2 regions of the Fictibacillus sp. 26RED30 genome follow, and region 1 is predicted to be linked to the other one. Evidence: riboswitches for the same ligand, from Rfam matches in the RefSeq annotation. Region 1 holds a riboswitch; the other holds the start of a gene.
The links. A riboswitch is a leader RNA that binds a small molecule or an ion and turns the genes downstream of it on or off. The one in region 1 is predicted to bind S-adenosylmethionine.
Positions count from the first base shown of each region.

Region 2: another riboswitch for S-adenosylmethionine. It lies ahead of metK (methionine adenosyltransferase); the one in region 1 lies ahead of IHV11_RS07300 (alpha/beta hydrolase).

Region 1 covers NZ_JACZDV010000001.1:1,418,655-1,426,704, forward strand. The annotation lists gene IHV11_RS07275 (bifunctional metallophosphatase/5'-nucleotidase) at 1-166, shown strand, start outside; gene IHV11_RS07280 (hypothetical protein) at 328-825, shown strand; gene IHV11_RS07285 (Ger(x)C family spore germination protein) at 1,118-2,197, opposite strand; gene IHV11_RS07290 (GerAB/ArcD/ProY family transporter) at 2,190-3,284, opposite strand; gene IHV11_RS07295 (spore germination protein) at 3,301-4,812, opposite strand; SAM riboswitch class I at 4,973-5,089, shown strand; gene IHV11_RS07300 (alpha/beta hydrolase) at 5,198-6,004, shown strand; SAM riboswitch class I at 6,052-6,168, shown strand; gene IHV11_RS07305 (MetQ/NlpA family ABC transporter substrate-binding protein) at 6,295-7,116, shown strand; gene modB (molybdate ABC transporter permease subunit) at 7,432-8,050, shown strand, end outside.
Region 2 covers NZ_JACZDV010000001.1:527,775-535,824, reverse strand. The annotation lists gene IHV11_RS02650 (spore coat protein CotJB) at 11-238, shown strand; gene cotJC (spore coat protein CotJC) at 260-829, shown strand; gene IHV11_RS02640 (phosphatase PAP2 family protein) at 950-1,501, shown strand; gene IHV11_RS02635 (glycosyltransferase family 4 protein) at 1,517-2,674, shown strand; gene metK (methionine adenosyltransferase) at 2,949-4,154, opposite strand; SAM riboswitch class I at 4,319-4,449, opposite strand; gene pckA (phosphoenolpyruvate carboxykinase (ATP)) at 4,711-6,294, shown strand; gene IHV11_RS02620 (alpha/beta hydrolase family protein) at 6,363-7,160, opposite strand; gene IHV11_RS02615 (ABC transporter substrate-binding protein) at 7,321-8,050, shown strand, end outside.

The DNA of each region.
Region 1 (8,050 bases):
TTATCTTCAGCGTGGATCAGGCTATCCTTCACTAGCCTACAACCGAAATGAGTTCTACCGACCAGAAGAGATCAAAGAAGTGATTAAAATGTATGCGATCAAGCCCGAATTTGTAAATCGCGCTTATGAAATAAGGATTAAAGAACTACTTAAGATTAAGAGGTGATCAAGATGGAATGGTTAACTTTTTTAATGGCTGCAACAGCCTTCATTTTTGTGTTTCAAGAAATAGAAAAGCGAAAGAAAATTGAAAAACGACTTCAGCAGTTAGAGGAACAACAAAAATAAGATCGATATTGAAGCGGGGTGGCTGTTATGTAAAGATGTGTGTATTTTAAAGATACCTTTTTCTCGTCAGGCAGAACGGATATTTACAATGCAGAGCAACAGAAACGAGGAGTTCTCGATCTAAAAAGCGTCTTTTCTTCAGGCGTGAGTATCGAGAATGAATCTGGAAGGGTAATCGTTGAAGGTAGCTTTCTTTTATTATCAGGAAAGTGGGTCGTTAAGCAATCGGGCGGTAAGGAATTAGGTGTGGTAAAATCTGTATTTGCATTCTTCTCCAAACGTTTTCGGTATATTACGAATGGCCATACATATGAAATTGAAGCTCCCGCTTTTTCAAAAGAATATACCATCTTAGATGAAAATAAGATGGAAGTTGCGATTTTCAAAAAAGTGAATGGATTTTTCCAAGCTCCTGCTTATGAGTTGAAAAACAACTCAGATGCTTTATTAACAGAAGAGCTAATCGTTGTTGTAATGGGAGTCAACGCGATCGAGAAACGCAACCAATCTTCTGCAGGAGCAGGAGCAGGGAGTTAATATTGATTAATTAAAAAAAGCTTTTATTCAACTAAACTAATATGTTGAATAAAAGCTTTTTATTTTATATCGTGATGTCCATATGAAGCAGACATCAGCAAGAAATGTGCACACGATAAAAACACTTTGATAGTTGTCAATCATATATCCACGGTAATTGGAAATAATTTCACGGTAAACGCCAATATATTCACGGATAAACACTATATATTCACGGATAAAATTTTTTAAACGATTTTCGATAAAAACAGCCATTTCCCCACTCAAGAAATGAACGATAACATTAACAACGTTACTCTGTAATCCCTGCCTGAGTAATTTCCACCTTCACCTTAACGTTGATCGGAATGTCAGGGTACTGTTCATCCCACCGTTTAAAATCAAATCCTCTTGTTCTGCTCCTCGCTAAATCGCCTAAACCGATCGTATCTACATTCAATTTTTGAAGTTTATCTACAATCTTGTTGGTTCGCCTATCCATTGCTTTCTCGGTTGCTCTTTCTAGTTGTTCGATGAGTGACGGATCGCTTACAGGAATCTTCGGCGCTTCACTTACGCGTCCTTTTATTTTAACGAAAATGTCTACGGATGGAGATCGTTTCACGTCTTTAAAACGATATTCTACTTTAGATGACAAATTTTGAATCGTAAAGAATTGATCGTTTTTAAATTTCACTTCATAGATGCCTTTTTCAAAAGGTTCCATCAGCAGCTTTAAGAGAAAGGAATCTTCGAGCTTCAGTTGCCCGACCATTTTGTCGTCTTTTAAGAGGGCTGTACCTTTTACTCGTATTCGATCCCCCTGCATTTCCAAGAGTGGCAAGTTGGGATCCATGCCTTTTCCGTAATACGTATACAAAAAATCATGTAGATTTGACTTTGGTATGTTCGCGTTCATATTTTGATTTAGAAGCTGGAGCAAATACTTAGATGGCGTTTCACTAAGCGGATACTGCTCTTTTAACAATGTTTTCGTACTTCCTTTAACGACTGCTAAATATAGGTCTCGACCTAAGGAAGGATCACGCTGAAGTGTGTCAACTAGATCATATATGCCTTTTTCAGCTAATCGGTCGTTATATAGAGCAATTTCTAAGCGACCGATCTCAAATGGTTTTGGAGATTCAGCTTGTTCTAGAGCTCTTGCCATCTTGCTCGTATTCGTAGTTGCTGTAAACACTTGAGAAATTGGAGGAACATCTTCTCCTCGCTGTGGAATGGCTACCATCCCGTTCAACTCTACTTGGTTATTCGATTTATAATCATATCCAACTGCTGATACGAGTTGAACATCTTCTAGGATTTTTTTGCTTGGAAAGCAGCCAGTTAATAGCATTAATGTGAAGATAATGAGAAGCTTCTTTTTAGCCATTTTTTGTTTTCCTCACTTTTCCTGAAATCAGCTGGATCACAAATAAAAACGGTATATAAGCATAGAGAATATAAAAACCAACTTGAGAAACTTTCGTATTTAGTATGTCTACTTGTTGGCGATCAACGACTAAGATGCAACATATGAAAATAACGAAAAGCATTGTGCGCAGCGCACTTTTTTGTTTGATCTTATATAAACGATGAATTCCGCGGCTTACAGACCACAAACCTATACAGATGTTAGGAAGAACGACGAAAAGCCAAAGAGCGATACCGGCATATTCGAATCGCTGGGCGAATGGGAGGTCTACAATTTTCCATAGTGTTAGTGTCGCCCAAATCGTATGTTGAAGTTGTTCTTGATTAAAATAGACAAAAGATACGAATACAGTAATGAGGTAAGTGAACATGGTAAATAGATTTCCTAAGTGAGCCCACTTTTGTGATTTTTCAGGTTGTTTTAAAAAAGGTAAATACAACAGTATGAGCTCGAATCCTAAATAATCAAGAGTAACTCCTTTAGTAGCAGCCATGAGGTCGCTAAATGAATGATCTAAAATAGGTAAAAGATTTGTATAGTGTGCGTTTTTAAGTGCGTAATATTTTAATAAAAATAGAGGGAGGGTGATAAAAAAGCCTAGTACGGATAATCCTGCGACAACGCGGATTCCTCCAATAACATACGAATAAGCTAATCCTAAGAGGATGATGGCTATAACAGCCGTATTCAGCTCAGGAAACACCCAGATTTGAATCACTTCAATATACGTCCTAAGTACTGTTAGAATCGTTGAACTAAAATAAATCAAGAGAAGAAAGCTTAACGCACCGCCGATCCATCTACCGAATAAGTTTCTATGTACGCCAATTATATCAGCGTTCTCTTTCGTAAGGAGACGATAGATCATCCAGATCAACACATTAAATGAAAGACCTCCAATGATTACAGAAATCCATGCATCATGTCCTGCTGATTTAGCGATATAACGCTCGAACCCCAGAATACCTACTCCAATCTGCATCGTTGTAACCATATAAAAAGCCATGTAAGGTGATATCTGTTTGTTTACACTGATCTGAGACATACATACCCCTCATTTTTTAGTCCTCTATGTCATGCTTTGCTGTTGCGCGTTTTTTATTCATTCTTGCCTTATCTTGTGGTCTTAATAAAGACGGACGGCTATTTTGCATACTGAACGGCATTCGTATTAGTGCATCTTTTAAGTCATTTGCACGAAGTGGATATAGGGGTGCGATGTAAGGTCTTCCGAGAGAAGTAAGCTTTAATAGATGTGAAACAATAAATGCAAAACAGATCGCAACACCAAGTAGACCTAAGAACTGTGCAAATAATAAAAAAGGAAAGCGAAGTAATCGAATCGTGTTACTCATCTGATACACAGGTGTTGTAAAAGAAGCGAGTGCGGCTAGAGCTACAATAATCAACAGAACGTTACTTGTTAAACCAGCTTGAACCGCTGCCGTTCCGATAACGATACCTCCAACGATACCGATCGTTTGGCCGACTTTAGATGGTAATCTCGCACCAGCTTCACGAAGTAATTCAATCGAAAGCTCTAGTACGATAGCTTCTAATATAGGCGGGAACGGAATATCGTTACGTGAAGCCACAAGTGTAGCTAGAAGGTTTTCTGGAATCATCTCATAATGAAACGTTAAAACAGCTACATAAAGCGGCGAAGATAACACAGAGAACATAACCGCCATCAATCTGATCAATCGAATAACAGAAGCGAGCGTCCAATTGAGAAAATAATCTTCAAATGCCGAAAAGAACTCTACGATCGTTGTTGGACCAGTCAATGCATGTGGTGATCCGTCAGCCATAATCGCCACTTTTCCTTCAGATAGAACACTCGCCACTCGATCTGGTCGTTCTGTATCGATGAGCTGTGGAAAAGGAGAGTTCTCGTTGTCTGAAATCATTTGATTGATATAAGAACTATCTACGACATGGTCGTATTCGATATCGTTAACACGCTGAATAGCGGTATTCACATTTTCTTCATCAGCGATTCCGTCGATGTAGATAATTGCTACTCTCGTTTTTGAAAGTTTTCCAACCCTAACTTCTTTTACTGTAAATTCTGGAATGGGAAGTCGTTTGCGAATTAAATTTAGGTTGGTATCTAATGATTCAACGAATGCTTCCTTTGGGCCAACAACGCTAAATTCAGTTTCAGGAATCGAGATCTGTCTGTTTTCAGTTGATAGACTCGGAACGAGCAAACCTTCAGGGTCGTCTTTGTTCATTTGAATGAGAATGAAGCCTGCTGTTACTTTGTTCGCGATGTCATGAACATCATTCGTTTTGACCATTCCATCTAACGGTAGATGCTTCTGAATATCGTCTAAGTTTTTAAGAGGGATTTCTGTTATATACGGTAATAAATCACGATGAACAAATTCAGGATTTACAAGGGTTTTATAATAAGAGATATAAAATGTGCTGAGTGATGATTGCTTAACGGTAGAAAAGTCAGCGGAAGCCGTTAGCTTTTTCATAAGCTCTGGGAATGTCAATGAATCTTTTGTAGAAACGCTATTTGATTCTTGTTGTTTTTTCTTTTTCTTCTTAAAAAATATCATTGATATCACCCGTTCGTTATTACGTCGTGAAACTACTACATTTGTTTAGCATTTCCTAGGTACATAAATATATTCTGTAAGGTTGAATGTGCCGTTATGGTATATAACATTGACAACCATTAACAATTAGCCTATGATTATCATTAAATTAATAACCAAACTCTTATTAAGAGCAGGTGGAGGGAATTAGCCCTATGAAGCCCGGCAACCATCGGATGAACTTTGTTTTGACCGAAACGGTGCTAAATCTAACAGCAGTTTTGCTGAGAGATGAGAGAACGAACGGATTTTAAGTATGGAACCGTGTTCTCTAAGTGAACACGGTTTTTTTTCGTCTATGATGCTTGATAAGTGAATTTCAATAGAGAAAAAAGGAGTGGGTGATATGGTTACGTCGGATTGTATATCGTGGAAAGGGAGAAAATTGGCTTACACTATTCATTTTCCTAAATGGAGCGTTGAAGGTGAAAAGAAGTTCCCTTTGATCATCATTTGCCACGGTTTTACGAGTACACGAATTGGAGTAGACCGTCTGTTTGTAAAAACAGCTCAAGCACTTGTTAAACATGGGTTTGCTGTACTGAGGTTTGATTATGCTGGCTGCGGTGAGAGTGAAGGGGAATATGGAGATAATGAGTTTGCTTGTTTTATTGATCAGACGAAAGAAGCAATTTCATTTGGAAGCAAACTGACATGTATTAATGAGCATGCCATAACACTAATCGGACATAGTTTAGGTGGGGCTGTTGCGGTTTGCACGGCAGCGGATGATGAAAGAATTAATAATGTGATCACTTGGTCCGCTGTAGGGAATCCCTTTGCTGATATCAAAGAAATCGTTGGTTACAATGGTGAGCATCCTGTAATTGATCATTTAGGATATGCCATAACGGAAGAATTTTTACTTTCTCTTCAAGCTTTCTCCCCATTAGAAGCTATCAAAAAGTTTAGAGGAAGCGCATTATTTATTCATGGAACGGGTGACCCAGTAATTCCTTCAGATTACTGTTCGGTCTATTATAAAGAATCAAAGAAGGTTAAAGGCGGGTCAAAATCTATGGAACTAATCGAAGGCGCAAATCATACGTATTCTTCCATTAAGCATTTTGATCTTCTCATAAGATCTACTTCTGAATGGTTGTTAAAAAACGATAAAGAATCTGTTCAGAATAATTTGAAAAAAAGTGTTTGACTTTCCTTTGAATACCTGTAATAATACAAAGTAATTTGATAGGAATACTCTTATTGAGAGCAGGTGGAGGGAATTAGCCCTATGAAGCCCGGCAACCATTCATGTTGAACAGCCAACATGAAAACGGTGCTAAATCTAACAGTGGTCACACTGAGAGATGAGAGGATAATCGGAAATTTTTTTCGAAAAGCCTTCTGTCTCTTTTATGAGATCAGGAGGTTTTTTTTACCACCTCTTACAAGAGCTTTTATCAAAGAATATATAGAAACTAATGGATAGGGGATCAGAACATGAAAAGAATCATCCAAGTATTACTCGCAAGTTTGGCAGTATTCGTATTAGCAGCTTGTGGCTCATCTACAAGTGGTGGAGAAAAAACAGAAAAGCTAGTAGTTGGAGCATCAAATGTACCGCATGCTGAAATATTAGAAGAAGCGAAGCCGCTTTTAGAGGAAAAGGGCATAGAATTAGAAATTGTGAAATTCCAAGACTATATCTTACCGAATAAATCACTTTATGAAAAAGAAATAGATGCAAACTATTTTCAGCACATTCCATATTTAACTCAGCAAGTGAAAGATAATCCGAAGTATAAATTTGAAAACGCCGGAGCTGTTCACTTAGAGCCGATGGGTGTTTACTCAAAAAGACATAAATCATTAAAAGACATTCCAAATGGTGGGAAAGTAATTCTAAGCAATTCAATTGCTGAGCACGGTCGTATCCTTTCAATTTTTGAAGCAGAAGGACTAATCAAACTAAAAGAAGGAAAAGGGTATGAAGCACAGATAAGCGACATTGTAGAAAATCCAAAAAACCTAGAATTTGTAGCAGATATTGATCCTGGTCTTTTAACAAAAGCTTATGAGAACGATGAAGGCGATGCGATCGTCATTAACACTAACTATGCGATTGATGCAGATTTGAACCCGAAGAAAGATTCAATCGCACTTGAAGGATCCGATTCACCATTTGCGAATATCATCACAGTTCGTGATGGCGACAAAGAGAAGAAATCTATCAAAACGTTGTTAGAAGTGCTTCATTCAAAAGAAATTACCGATTTTATTGATAAAGAGTACAAAGGTTCAGTGCTAGCTGTTAAAGAATAAGGATGAATTAGCTGACTAGATGGGTGAAATCCACTCATCTAAGCAGCTTTTTTCATTTACAGATGTTTTTAAGGCATCCGATGAGCATTTTTTTTGAAAATTAAGTCTAAATAAGAAAAATTAAGTCTTACTCAGAAAAATTAAGTCGTTCTGATCATTGATTAAGTCAAACTAGACATGAATTAAGTCTAAACTCAAAAATAAAGGTCATTCGACAATATCAGCATCTTTCATCACCAGCAATGAGCGATATGATATGATGAAGACAGATGAATACAACATATAAATCAATGGAATAAGCGGGTGGAAAAGGAAATGGCAATAGATTTTTGGTCACCGGTCAAATTATCACTTGGCATAGCGGTGACAGCTTCACTGATTGTGATCCTAGCCGGCTTATTTTTCGGAAGGATCATGGCTCACCAGAAGTTTAAAGGGAAAACGTTAATCGAAACAATATTTCTACTTCCGCTCGTACTACCCCCAACGGTGATAGGTTTCTTGTTAATCGTTTTGTTCGGTCGAAATGGTCCCGGGGGACAGCTTGTAGAGTGGCTCTTTAATCAGCCGATCATGTTTACATGGTGGGCAGCCGTTATTGCGTCTGCAGTTGTGGCATTTCCACTCATGTATCAATCCGCAAAAGCCGGGTTTGAATCTATTGACGCAGACATCGAAAACGCAGCGCGAGTAGATGGAGCTAATGAGTGGGATGTATTGCGAAAAATCTCTGTTCCATTATCTGTTAGAGCTATCACATCAGGTGCTATTCTAAGTTTTGCTCGCGCACTAGGTGAGTTTGGTGCAACATTAATGTTTGCCGGAAACATACCTGGAAAAACACAAACGATATCCACCGCAATCTATATCGCGATCGAATCAGGAAATATGGATCTTGCATGGATGTGGGTAGGAAGTGTTATTGGTATATCAT
Region 2 (8,050 bases), 890 kb from region 1:
CTATCAGTGGATGGAAGAACTGCAAGCAGTTGATTTTGTTCTTGTGGAACTTACTCTATATCTCGATACACACCCACAAGATGAATCTGCAGTCCAACAGTTTAATCAGTTCGCAAAACAAAGAAAACAGATCAAAAGAGCCATTGAATCAAAATATGGTCCTCTCCAGCAATACGGAAACAGTTATTCAGGTATGCCATGGAATTGGAGTGACGGACCATGGCCGTGGCAGTTATAAAGCGAAAGGAGGTTCATTAAAATGTGGGTGTATGAAAAAAAACTGCAATATCCCGTTAAAGTCACTTCATGTAATCCGACACTTGCCAAATACTTGATCGAACAATACGGAGGTGCAGATGGAGAACTCGCAGCGGCTCTTCGGTATTTAAATCAACGTTATACGATTCCAGACAAAGTGATAGGACTCCTTACGGATATAGGTACAGAAGAGTTCGCACATCTCGAGATGATCGCAACCATGATCTACAAGCTGACAAAGGACGCCACACCAGAGCAACTAAAAGCCGCTGGCATCGCAGACCACTATGTAAATCACGACAGCGCATTATTTTACCATAATGCAGCGGGTGTACCGTTTACTGCAAGCTACATAGCTGCAAAAGGCGATCCGATAGCTGATTTATATGAAGATATTGCAGCGGAAGAAAAAGCACGAGCTACCTATCAATGGATCATCAATATGTCAGATGACCCTGACCTTAATGACTCTCTTCGGTTCCTAAGAGAAAGGGAGATTATTCACTCTCAACGATTCCGTGAGGCAGTTGAAATCTTAAAAGAAGAACGTGACAGGAAAATATATTTCTAACCATTCTGCACATGCAGGATGGTTTTTTTATAATAATTTCATACTGTCTTCATGTTCCCCTTACAATTGTATTTTATTATTATAGTATCAAACAAAATATGAATGGTAAGGGGGATATTCATGACAAAAGTAATCGACTGGCTTTATGAAAAAGAGTGTACATTTTTCCGCCTGATTAATGGAAGATTACACAGAAATTCAATGGATCATTTTTTTCACTTGTGGACGCATCTTGGTGGTGCAACAGCTACTATCTCAACAAGTATTCTGCTTCTGTTATTTCTCCCTATGCATTTAAAGTCTTGGGGAATTGTTTGTATGCTGTCATTATTGATCAGCCACATTCCTGTTGCGATTTCTAAGAAAATGTACCCGAGAAAGAGACCGTATTTAAGCCTTCCAGATACAAACATCGGCGATAACCCATTAAAAGATCATTCTTTTCCATCCGGCCATACAACAGCCGTATTTTCAATCGTAACGCCTTTAATATTATTGAATCCGTTTATCGGTATATTTTTATTAGTCGCCGCTCTTTTAGTGGCCATCTCCCGTATGTATCTAGGTCTTCACTATCCATCTGATGTACTTGCAGGAATGATTCTAGGCATCAGCTCCAGCTTCTTTTCTTTGTTCTTAGTTAATAGGTTTGTCTTGCCTTATTTCTTATAAAAAGGAGATGAAGAAATGAAGCTTGCACTTTTTTCTGATACGTTCCACCCACAAATTAACGGAGTTGCTCGTACGTTAAAAAGATTTACGAGTTACCTAGAAACCAATGGAGTTGACTATAAAGTTATCATGCCTTCATTTGAAGAGGTTCAAGAAACAGAGGGCAAACAATATTATGCAATGAAAAGCCTGCCACTCTTTCTATATCCGGAGTGCAGGCTTGCCATACCTCAGTTTAAAGCCTTGAACGATGAACTGAATAAATTTAAACCTGATCTCCTCCATATTGCGACTCCTTTTAATATTGGCCTGTTCGGAATGAGATACGGTAAAAAAGAAAGCATTCCCATGGTTGCCTCTTATCATACTCATTTTGACCGCTACCTTGCTTACTACCATCTAGATTTCTTATCCCCTTTGCTCTGGCGTTATCTGCAATGGTTTCATAAACCTTTTGAAAAGATCTTTGTTCCAAGTGAAGAAACACGGAAGATTTTATACACAAAAAGCTTTACTTCTATTGAAATATGGTCCAGAGGAGTTGACTGTATGATGTTCACACCTCAAAATCGAGATTTCCATGTTCGTGAAGAATATAAGATCACACAGAAGTATATCTTCTTGTTCGTGGGAAGACTAGCACCTGAAAAGGATCTAAACATCCTCAAAGAAATGATAGATAAGCTGCCATCCCCTTTGAGCGAGAATGTTCATTGGCTGATTGTGGGTGACGGACCAAGTCGACGTGATGTCGAACAGTGGGAAACTGAATATAGCAATGTAACATGTGCAGGCTATCTATCTGGAGAAGATCTTGCGCGGGTTTATGCTTCAGCCGACCTTTTCGTCTTCCCTTCTTCTACAGAGACGTTCGGCAATGTTGTTTTAGAAGCAGCTGCCTCTGGGTTACCTGCTATCGTGTGCGATTCTGGCGGAGTAGCTGAAATTGTTCAAGACGGTGTAACGGGTAGAATCTGCAAAGCTACAGAAGCTGACTCATTCATACAAAATATCGTTTCTATTATGGAAGATCCTATGCTCTTAGGCTCTATGAAACGAAAAGCAAGAAATTATGCGATGACTCAATCTTGGTCAGCTATTTTCGGGAACCTTTTAATGCAGTATGAAGAAGTTATTTATACGAAGAATAAAAATAAAACGATCATTGCGTAGCGGTGAATAGGTAAGAGGATATGAAAATACGAGGATAAAATAAAGCTATCTTCCAAATGAACATTAGCGATTAAGATGTTCGTTTGGAAGATACACAAATTTTTTTTACGAGGTAATCACAATTATATCCGCAGATAAAGAACATTTATCCGTAAAACTAGCGAATAATTCCGTACATAAAATTTTTTATCCGATTTTCGACATAACCTTCTAAACTAACCACTAAAAAAACCAGACTTCCAAAAGGAAGTCTGGTTTAACATGTTATATGTTATTAAATATTTGCTTGTTTCTTAAGCTCTGCAGCTTTATCTGTGTTCTCCCAAGGAAGGTTGATGTCAGTACGTCCAAAGTGGCCGTATGCAGCAGTTTGCTTGTAGATCGGACGGCGAAGATCAAGCATCTTAATGATTCCAGCCGGACGAAGGTCGAAGTTGTTGCGAACTAGTTCTACAAGAACTTCTTCAGAAACTTTACCTGTTTCAAACGTGTTTACAGCGATTGATACTGGTTGAGCAACACCAATTGCATAAGCAAGCTGAACTTCAACTTTGTCAGCAAGACCTGATGCTACGATGTTTTTAGCAACATAACGAGCAGCATAAGCAGCAGAACGGTCAACTTTAGTCGCGTCCTTACCAGAGAATGCACCACCACCGTGACGAGCATATCCACCGTATGTATCTACGATGATTTTACGGCCAGTAAGTCCAGCATCACCTTGTGGTCCGCCGATTACGAAACGGCCCGTTGGGTTGATGAAGTATTTTGTGTTCTCGTCGATTAGTTCAGCAGGAACAACCGGCGTGATTACTTTTTCTTTGATGTCTCTTTGAATTTCTTCAAGTGTGTTCTCAGGGTGGTGCTGAGTAGAAATTACGATTGTGTCAATACGTACAGGTTTGTCGTTCTCATCATATTCAACAGTTACTTGAGTTTTTCCATCTGGACGCAAGTAAGGAATCTCTTCAGACTTACGAACCTCTGTAAGACGACGAGATAATTTATGAGCTAGTGAGATTGGTAGAGGCATAAGCTCTTCTGTTTCGTTACAAGCATATCCGAACATTAGACCTTGGTCACCTGCACCGATCGCTTCGATCTCAGCATCTGTCATAGAACCTTCTCTTGCTTCAAGAGCTTGATCAACACCCATCGCGATATCAGCAGATTGCTCATCGATAGAAGTTAGTACTGCACATGTTTCAGAATCGAAACCATATTTGGCACGGTCATAACCGATTTCTTTAATTGTCTCACGTACAACTTTTGGGATGTCTACATAAGTAGAAGTTGTGATCTCACCTGCAACAAGTACAAGACCTGTAGTTACAGATGTTTCACATGCTACACGAGCATTTGCATCATTAGCTAAAATTTCATCTAGAATCGCATCTGAGATTTGGTCACAGATTTTATCTGGATGGCCTTCTGTAACGGATTCTGATGTAAATAAACGACGACTAACTTTTTTGGACAAGTTAATATCCTCCCTTTAACTGCTTTTGAGTATGATACGGTACTTTATTCTTATCTATTTTACACAGTTTATGTTCTTAACCTGAAAAAGGCATAAAAAAAGCCCTTCCCTGTCTCACATACATTCACGAGGGAAAAGGTTTATAAAACCAAAATGCCTTCAACCTCTTATTGTCCAAGGTTATTTTCACCTTGCAGGTTAGCACCTTTTCATTTCCAGTAGCGTTATTATTGCCACTTTCATGTCGGTTGCTGGGTTTCATAGGGCCTGTCCCTCCACCTACTCAGAATAAGAGTAGCCGTTCTCGAAATATGATAGCGTAATGCTTCACCTCTGTCAATAGAAAACCCTATGAATAGCAATAAGTTTGGAGTATTATATTCTATAGAATGAAAGCGTTTTAAATAAGATGGATAATTCACAACATTTTGTTCTTTTTTTCAGAAGTAAGAACTTTTTTGATGCACTTTCATAAAATAGTATACATTATTTAAATCAATGTGTTATACTAATTTTCGAATATATCACTCTAGGATAAAGGATGGTACTGTCTCATATGAATACATTGGAATTTACGACAACCTTAAACGATCTTGTGACCCGTGAAACAACTCACCAGAACTTACCTGTTCCGGTTTTAGTAGAAAAATCTCTTCAGCGCAACGAGGGCATCCTTACATCCACAGGAGCACTTCAAGCTACAACGGGGAAATATACAGGCCGTTCCCCTGAGGATAAATTTATCGTTGAAGATGCTTCCATTAAAGATTCAATCGATTGGGGAAAGGTAAATAAACCATTTTCACCAGAAAACTTTGATAAATTATACAAAAAAGTACTCCAATACTTAAGCAATAAAGAAGAACTATTCGTATTTAAAGGGTTTGCTGGTGCGGACCGCGAGTATCGCCTACCTATCCAAGTAATTAACGAGTATGCATGGCATAACCTTTTTGCTCACCAAATGTTTGTGCGCCCGAACCACGATGAGCTAGGTTCTCATGAATCTCAATTCACAGTGATTTCAGCACCAGGATTTCAAGCTAATCCGGCTGAAGATGGAACTAACTCAGAAACATTTATTATCGTCTCTTTTGAAAAGAAAATTGTCCTTATCGGTGGTACTGAGTACGCAGGTGAAATCAAAAAATCTGTATTCTCTGTCATGAACTACATTCTTCCTGAAAAAGGCATCCTATCTATGCACTGCTCTGCCAACGTTGGGAATGAAGGAGATGTAGCTTTATTCTTCGGACTATCTGGAACTGGTAAAACTACATTATCAGCAGATCCGAACCGTCGCTTAATCGGAGATGATGAGCATGGTTGGGCTAACACCGGTGTCTTCAATATCGAAGGTGGATGTTATGCTAAAACAATCGATCTTTCTAAAGAAAAAGAACCACAGATCTGGAATGCGATTCGTTTTGGAAGCGTTTTGGAGAATGTTATGATCGATTCAGTTACAAGAGAAGCAGATTATAAAGATTCTTCACTAACAGAAAACACACGTGCTGCTTATCCTGTTGATGCTATTCCTAATATTATTCAACCAAGTGTCGCAGGACACCCGAATACAATCATCTTCTTAACTGCTGATGCATTCGGTGTACTGCCTCCGATCAGCAAACTTACTAAAGAGCAAGCGATGTATCATTTCCTATCAGGATACACGAGCAAACTTGCAGGAACAGAAAGAGGCGTAACATCACCACAAGCTACTTTCTCAACTTGCTTTGGCGCTCCATTCCTGCCACTTCCTGCTACCGTTTATGCTGAGATGCTTGGCAAGAAAATTGATCAGCACAACGTTCAAGTTTACCTTGTTAACACAGGCTGGTCTGGTGGAGAGTACGGTATTGGAAGTCGTATGAACCTAGGTCATACACGTGCAATGGTGCAGGCTGCTCTAGAAGGCGAGCTTGCCTCAGTTGAAACAGTAGTAGATCCTATTTTTGGGCTTCATATCCCAACACATTGCCCTGGGGTACCAGACCAAGTTCTTCAACCGAAGAAAACATGGAGTGATCAAGACGCTTATGATGTGAAAGCGAAAGAACTTGCTGGTCAATTTAATGCGAACTTTGAAAAATTCAAGTCTGTATCAGCTGAGATTTCTCAAGCTGGACCGCTCGTTTAATACACGGAATAATGACCTTCCATTCTAGCAATGGAAGGTTTTTTCATTTATGAAAAGGAGCTAAAATCTCATTCAGCTCCTTTTCCATGTCCTTTCATCCATGCGCATAAAGCATATGTAATCTTCCGGTTCTCTTTTGGAGGAAAATAATGGGTGTATTCAGGATAGATCCATGTTTCACATGGCTTTTTGAGTTCTTTTAATCTTTTTTCTATCTTAAGTGTGTGTTCGACGGTTACATTCTCATCCTTCATACCGTGAATGCAAAGTAAGGGTGTATCTAATTCTTCACAATAATTAAGCGGCGATCGCCATTCAAATTCTTCTGGATATTTCTCTGGTGTTCCTCCAATAACTCTCTTCATCATCCTGCGCAGATCCTCTCTCTCTGCATACGTGATAGCCATATCAGTCACACCGCCCCATGTTACGACAGAACGTATCTCAGGATATTTCATTGCCGTAAACAATGCCATAGGACCGCCACGAGAAAATCCGAACACATGAATATCCTCTTCATCTACTTTTGGAAACTGCTTCAAAACTTCATAAGCTGCAAATGCATCTGTTCGATCTTCCCCAGCAAAATCTTCGTTGCCTTCCCCCCCTAGATTTCCACGATAATAGGGAGCCATCACAACAAATCCTTGTGAGGCAAACTGAATGATCCTAGCAATTCTGACCATGCCAACGGACTTGATTCCGCCCCTGAGATAAAGGAAACCCGGAAAAGGTCCTTTCCCTTCTGGTAATGCTGCTAGTCCTTTTATTTTTAACCCATCATTTAAATAAGTAACTACATACAAACGAATGGTAGGATGCGGAGAAGGAAATCGCTGCCACTCTATCATTTTTGCCTTTTTCATTCCTACACTCCTTTATTTTTGTGGGCAAACACACATTTGCACCAATCACATACATTATTACATAAAAGTCATGACTTCATTCCTATGTGCAGGAGGATCCAATATGAAATATTTCAAAAGAAAACTAATGCTACTTTTTACTTGTTTACTAGCTTTCTCCATGCTGCTGGCAGGGTGCAATACCTCAAGCCCTAAAAAAGATAAGATCAGAATCGCCGAAGTAACACGATCCATTTTTTACGCTCCACAATATGTTGCCATAGAAAAAGGCTTTTTTAAAGAAGAAGGTTTGGACGTCGAGCTGACTACCACCTGGGGCGGCGACAAAACGATGACGGCTCTTCTATCTGATGGAGCAGACGTAGCACTCGTTGGTTCTGAAACAACAATCTATGTACATGCACAAGAATCAACTGACCCTGTTATTAACTTTGCACAACTCACTCAGACAGACGGTACTTTCTTGGTTGCAAGGAAAAAGCCGGAATTCTTTTCGTGGGATCAATTAAAAGGCAGTACTTTTTTAGGCCAGCGTAAAGGCGGCATGCCACAGATGGCAGGTGAGTTTGGTATAAAGAAACACGGGATCGACCCTAAGAATGATCTAACAATGATTCAAAATATTGATTTTGCCAATATTGCAAATGCCTTTGCATCTGGAACTGGAGATTACGTTCAATTATTCGAGCCGCAAGCAAGTCTTTTTGAGCAAGAAGGAATTGGGCACATTGTCGCTTCGTTCGGTGCCGAGTCCGGGAAGATTCCTTATACAACATTCATGTCAAAACAAAGCTATATAAAAGAAAACAAAGAAACATTGGAGAAATTTACAAAAGGCTTATATAAAGCGCAGTTATGGGTCGAGAACCATTCGGCAAAAGAGATCGCCA